2 regions of the Glutamicibacter sp. NPDC127525 genome follow, and region 1 is predicted to be linked to the other one. Evidence: predicted binding sites of a transcription regulator. Region 1 holds the regulator's gene; the other holds the start of a gene.
What was found. Region 1 encodes HrcA, which represses chaperone genes, less so after heat shock. Its sites were predicted from a motif close to TTNGCACTCGNNNNNNNCGAGTGCNAA; they were not measured.
Positions count from the first base shown of each region.

Region 2: the regulator HrcA is predicted to act here: its motif matches at 1,890-1,916, upstream of groL (chaperonin GroEL).

Region 1 is NZ_JBHXVN010000001.1:317,919-321,244, reverse strand. Features, by position in the region: gene ACFVHU_RS01450 (DUF4870 domain-containing protein) at 1-143, opposite strand, end outside; gene ACFVHU_RS01445 (DUF3097 domain-containing protein) at 234-1,103, opposite strand; gene hrcA (heat-inducible transcriptional repressor HrcA) at 1,231-2,244, shown strand; gene dnaJ (molecular chaperone DnaJ) at 2,310-3,326, shown strand, end outside.
Region 2 is NZ_JBHXVN010000006.1:14,355-17,680, forward strand. Features, by position in the region: gene ACFVHU_RS14235 (uracil-DNA glycosylase) at 1-724, opposite strand, end outside; gene ACFVHU_RS14240 (DUF3263 domain-containing protein) at 881-1,171, shown strand; gene ACFVHU_RS14245 (LytR C-terminal domain-containing protein) at 1,214-1,819, shown strand; gene groL (chaperonin GroEL) at 2,116-3,326, shown strand, end outside.

The sequences.
Region 1 (3,326 bases):
GCCGAAGGAACGCAACCCAAGATGGCACCGAAGTGGGCCATCATTGCCCACTGGCGATCTTCTGAAGGAGTCAGCGGCAGCGCAGAGGTCCTGGAACCTTCGAAGCGGGAATTCTCCGATGGCTTCGTCTGGCGTGATGTCACTATTTTTCCTTGTCTTGCTAAGTGTGGTTCCTCTTATCATAGCGACCGCGGCTGGGCGCACGGGGAGATTCGCAGACTAATCTCCAACTATTAGTCAATCGTTAGGAAACCGTAATCTTCGGTCGTGAGAAAATCGATCAATTCTTCAATCCGGCCCAAGAGCTGTGGTTCAAGCTGCCCGTAATGCTGCACCGTGGACAAGAGCCGCTGCCATCCGATGCCGATGTCTTCCGCGGTGGAGTGCGGCCAGCCAAAGGCCCGGAGCACACCGGTTTTCCAATCGGTGCCCTTGGGGATCACCGGCCAAGCCTTGATGCCCAGTGTCGCAGGCTTGATCGCCTGCCATACATCCACGTACGGGTGGCCGAGGATCAGCACGTTTTGCGCTGCACCGGGGACCTTCATCGCCTCGGCAACGATGCGCGATTCCTTGCTTCCGGCAACCAGGTGGTCAACCAGGATTCCCAGGCGGCGCTGCGCGGAGGGGGCGAAGTCGCGGATAGCCCCGGCAAGATCGTCCACGCCATGCAGCGGTTCAACGACGATGCCTTCAACACGCAGGTCGTGGCCCCAAACTTTTTCAACCAGCTCAGCGTCGTGCTTGCCTTCTACCCAGATGCGGCTTGCCCTGGCTTCCCGGGCCTTCAGTCCGGCAACGGCACGCGAACCCGAAGCCGAGACCAGCTTCTGGGGCGGTGCGGCCTTGGCAACGGGATCAATGATCTCCACCGCTTCGCCTTCGAGGAAGAACCCGAAGCCCGCCTGGAAGGAGCGGGTCTTGCCGTGTCGGTCCTCGAGCACGATCACGCGCATGCCACCGGATTTCTCGGTACGGATGACTTCTCCTACCCATCCTGAGGTGGCATCTTCCAGAATCATGCCACGTTCAACAGGGACCTGGCGGAGTTTTTTCGGTGCCGGTGCACTCAGATCCCGTGGTCCCCAGGAGTAATTAGTCACGTACTGCCTTTCGCTGTGATCGAATACGCTCGAAATCCAATGCTAGCAACTGCTGAACGTATTAGACTTGGCACTTGACAGGTTAGAGTGCCAAAGCCGGGCACAGGGAATCCAAGGAGGTGCTGTTGTGACAGAGCCGCGACGCCTAGACGTTCTGCGTGCCATCGTGGAGGACTACGTCCAATCCCGTGAGCCAGTGGGTTCCAAAGCGCTCCTCGACCGGCACAACCTCGGTGTCAGCGCCGCGACGATCCGCAATGACATGGCTATGCTGGAAGAAGAGGGGCTCATAGTCGCTCCGCATACTTCCTCCGGACGGATCCCCACCGAAAAGGGATACCGCCGCTTCGTCGATGAGATCGGCGAGCTCAAGCCGCTGTCGCGGGCTGAACGCGACGCCATCAACAAGATCCTGGACAGCTCCACGGACCTGGACGAGATGCTCAAGAGCACCGTTCGCCTCCTGGCGCGGTTGACCAACCAGGTAGCAATGATCCAGGTGCCGCACTACGACACCGCTTCGTTGAAGAACCTCGATCTGGTCGGACTGGGCTCGGCCCAGGTGCTGATGGTGATGATCGCTTCCAATGGCACGGTGGATCAGCGCATGATGCCGGTCCAGCGTTCCTACAGCGATGATGAGCTGGACGACCTGAAGCTGTGGCTGCTCAACAATTTCGGGGGAGTGAAGCTTGCCGAACTTGCCGGACGGCTCACCCGCATCGAGCGCAGTTCGACGCAGCAGGCCGACCCCCTGGTGGACCAGGTGATCGGTGCGCTGGAAGAAATGGCCCAGGCGGCCAACGCGCAGCGCATCATCATGGCAGGCACCGCGAACCTCGCCCGCGTGGAAGGGGACTTCCCGCTGAGCATAACCCCGGTGCTCGAGGCGCTCGAGGAGCAGGTAGTGCTGCTCAAGCTCTTCTCCGAGCTGGAAGCCGATTCGCGCGGCGTGGCCGTGGCCATCGGCACCGAGCACCACTACGGGCAGCTGTCGGAAGCCGCCGTGGTCGCCACCACTTACGGCACCGATCTGCGCAACAAGCTCGGGGTCCTGGGCCCCACCCGGATGAACTATCCAACCTCCATGGCCTCGGTTCGTGCGGTGGCACGGTACCTGTCGAAGATTTTGGCTAACTAGCCTCGCTGGGCACCGCCCGGCACTACCGAATTTCAAGATTCTCAGGAAAGGACACGGCGAATAACGTGAGCTCGCATTACGAGACCCTAGGCGTCGCCAAGGACGCGACCCCGCAGGAAATCAAGAGTGCCTACCGCAAGTTGGCGCGTAAGCTGCACCCGGATGTAAACCCTAGCGATGACGCTGCAGAACAGTTCAAGCTGGTCACCCGAGCCTACGAAGTCCTTTCCGACCAGACCAAACGCTCCAACTACGACGCCACCGGCGATGAGAACGGCAACGGCCACCCGGGCTTCGGCGGTGGCGGCCAGGGCTTTGGCGGCTTCGGCGACATCTTCGAGCAGTTCTTCGGTGGCGGCCAGGCCCAGGGCCCGGCATCACGCACCCAGCCAGGGCGCGACGCGCTGATCACCATCACCATCGACCTGGAAGACGCGGTCAAGGGCACGGTCTACCCGCTGGAGATGGAAACAGCTGTCACCTGCAAAACGTGCAACGGTTCGTGCACGCGCGAAGGCACCAGCCCGGTCACCTGCGATATCTGCCATGGCGCAGGCCAGGTCCAGCGTCCAGTGCGTTCATTCCTGGGCCAGATGATGACCGTGGAAACCTGTGCGGCCTGCCGCGGTTTCGGCACCACCATCCCGGACCCCTGCCTGGAGTGCAACGGCGAAGGCCGGGTGCGCGAGCATGTGTCCAAGTCGCTGAACGTTCCTGCAGGTGTCGACTCCGGCACCCGCATCCAGCTGCGCGGACAGGGCGAAGCCGGCCCGGGCGGCGGGCCTAACGGCAACCTGTTCGTCGAGATCGACGTGCGCCGCCATAAGGTCTTCGAGCGCGCCGGCACCGACCTGCACGCCAAGATGAGCCTGCCAATGACCGCCGCCGCACTGGGTTGCGAGCTGAAGCTGGAAACCTTCGACGGCGGCCAGTCCATCAATGTGGAGCCAGGCGCCCAGGATGGCGACACCGTCACCCTGCCGGGCCTCGGTGTGCCGCGCCTGCGCGGAGGCAAGCGCGGGGACATCACCGTGCACCTGCAGGTGGAGACCCCGACCAAGCTCGACGCTGCCCAGCGCGAT
Region 2 (3,326 bases), on a different contig from region 1:
GGAGCCGATTGATGCTTGAGAAGGGCTTGGAGCCGAAGAACCCGCGCGAGGCTGAGAGCGGCGAGGGATGGGCGCTTTGCAGCTGCACGGCGTTGGACAGGGACTCGGAGAGTTTCTGCGCATGCTTGCCCCAGAGCAAAGCCGCCGGAGGCCGCGGACGGTCATTGAGCGCGGTGAGGATGGCATGCAGAATTGGCGCCCAACCCAGCTTCTGATGCGAGCCGGCATTTCCAGCGGCTACGGAGAGCACCTGGTTCAACAGCAAGACGCCTTCTGAGAGCCATGGACTGAGATCCGGATGCGCAACCGGCTCCAGCCCCAGATCGGACTGCAATTCCTTGTAGATATTGGCCAAGGAGCGCGGCAGCGGACGCACCTGCTTGTTGGCCGCGAAGGCCAAACCATTTGCGTGGCCGGGTGTCGGATATGGGTCTTGGCCAATAATTAGGACCTTGACTTCGGACAATGGCAGGGTCAGTGCGCGGAACATCACCTCCGGTGCCGGCAGGATCTGTTCACCGGCCGCCGAACGGGCCGCCAAATCGGTGGCCAGGGAACGCAGCAACGAGTCCTGCTCGCTAAGTGCCCGAACCCAGTCTCCAGCGATAAACCCGTGGTCGGCCATGGATTGGGCGCCATGGTAAAACGGGAAATCCGCCGCTTCGTACACTGGTGTCCGAGCTGGCTGGGGTGCATCGAAAAGTGCTGGCTGCAAATCGTCCATAGGGATAATTGTGCCGTTTTTCTGGCGTGCCTGTGCTCGGCCACACGGTGTTAGGCAAGCAGATTGGTTAGAATATCGGTGGTATGTCTACCGATGGTGGATTACATGCATAACCGAAACCCGAGAAAACTGGTCCAAGGACAGAGGTGAGAACGTATGGCTGAGAATGAATTGCTGGTGGATTTCGTCATGAACCCGGATTCGGAATTGGACGAGCGTTCGCAACAGATCCTCAACCTGGAAAAGTTGTGGTGGAAGTATGCCGGGGCCAAGGAACAAGCCATTACCAAGCAGTTTTCGATGTCGCCGACGAATTACTACCAGCTGCTGAACCAGCTGATTGAAACCGACGCGGCACTGGCCTACGACCCGATGTTGGTCAAGCGCCTGCGCAGAGCACGTTCCACAAAACGTCGCGTGGGCGGTAAGGTCGGCACGGGACGATAACCCTGCCTGCCGTGACCAATCAGACCTCGAGCAAGGACAAGAATGACCAACTACCCGCGTGACGAATTTGATCGCGTTCCGGAGTTCAGCACCCGTGTGGGTTCGCACCACGCCCACGGATGGGCGCAGTCCGCCGCGTCGAAGTCAACCGGTGGGAAATTGCGCTGGGTAGTGCTGACCGCTGTACTCGTGCTGGTGATCGGTGCCTTGTCCTTCATCTTCGGCCCTCAGCTCAAGGAGACCCTCGCGACTTCCACGGGAAGCGACACCTCGCAAACCCAGGAAGTCACCGCTGAGCCTTCCGTGGAACCCACACCTAGTGAATCCGCATCGCCAACGAGCACCATCGATGACGAAGACGTGCTCTACGGCCAGCTGATTGGCGTGTACAACGCGGCAAGTGTTGCCGGTCTGGCTAATGAAGGCGAAGACGCCATGGCCGAAGCCGGGTTCACCAGCATTGTGGCCGACAACTGGACCAGGCCCGCAGAAGTCTCCACGGTTTATTACATGTCCGAGTCCTACCGGACTACCGCTGAAAAAGCTGCAGAAATCCTGAATATCGACGAAGTTCTGCAGACCAGCAACATTCCGAACCGGGTCACCGTGGTTCTGGGCTCCGATGACACCCTGGGGCTAAACGAATAATTCGTTCATAATTCCATTCGCTCAGAGCCGATCGGCTTGCACTCGCCATGCGAGAGTGCCAATATTTGTATTAGCACTCATGCGTTGCGACTGCTAACGCCGGTCGGCTTTTGCGTTCTCCAAGAACTTCATGAAGCACCGGACAGCGGATGCAGGGCGTGGGAGTGGAAAATACCTCAGATAGCGAGAGCTGAAACGGTTGCTGGCCCGATGCCGCACCGGTCCACTCGTCCGTCGCGGGCGCTGTCTGTCGGTTGCATTTTCGCAAAATCGTCCCGAAAGGACCGTACGCCACAATGGCTAAGATGATTGCATTTGACGAGGAAGCACGCCGCGGACTTGAGCGCGGCCTGAACACCCTTGCTGACGCGGTGAAGGTCACCCTGGGCCCACGCGGCCGCAACGTTGTTCTGGAAAAGAAGTGGGGCGCTCCTACTATCACCAACGACGGCGTGTCCATCGCTAAGGAAATCGACCTCGAAGAGCCTTACGAGAAGATCGGCGCAGAGCTGGTCAAGGAAGTTGCCAAGAAGACCGACGACGTCGCTGGCGACGGTACCACCACCGCAACCGTGCTGGCACAGGCACTGGTCAAGGAAGGCCTGCGCAACGTTGCCGCAGGTGCTGACCCAATCGCACTGCGCCGCGGTATCGACAAGGCCGTAGAAGCTGTTACCGCTGAACTGTTCGCCGCTGCGAAGAAGGTCGAGTCCAAGGAGCAGATCGCTGCTACCGCTTCGATCTCTGCTGGCGATCCGGAAATCGGCGCGCTGATCGCTGAAGCTCTCGACAAGGTCGGCGAGCAGGGCGTTATCACCGTTGAAGAATCCAACACCTTCGGCCTGGAGCTGGAGCTGGCAGAGGGCATGCGCTTCGACAAGGGCTACATCTCCGCTTACTTCGTCACCGACGCTGAGCGCCAGGAAACCGTTCTTGAGGACCCTTACGTACTCATCGTGAACTCGAAGATCTCCTCGGTCAAGGACATGGTGACCTTGCTGGAGAAGGTCATGCAGTCGAACAAGTCGCTGCTGATCATCGCCGAAGATGTCGAGGGCGAAGCCCTGGCTACCCTGATCCTGAACAAGATCCGCGGCCTGTTCAAGTCCGTTGCTGTCAAGGCTCCGGGCTTCGGCGACCGTCGCAAGGCCATGCTGACCGACATCGCTATCCTCACCGGCGGCCAGGTTGTTTCCGAGGAAATCGGCCTGTCCCTGGACAACGTAGGCCTGGAAGTCCTCGGTACCGCCCGCAAGGTCGTTATCACCAAGGACGAGACCACCATCGTCGAAGGTGGCGGCGAAGCCGACGCCATCGAGGGACGCAAGGCGCAGATCGCAGCCGAGATCAAAAACACCGACTCGGACTACGACCGCGAGAAGCTGCAGGAGCGCCACGCAAAGCTCTCCGGCGGTGTCGCTGTGCTGAAGGCCGGCGCTGCTACCGAGGTAGAGCTCAAGGAGCGCAAGCACCGCATCGAAGATGCCGTGCGCAATGCCAAGGCAGC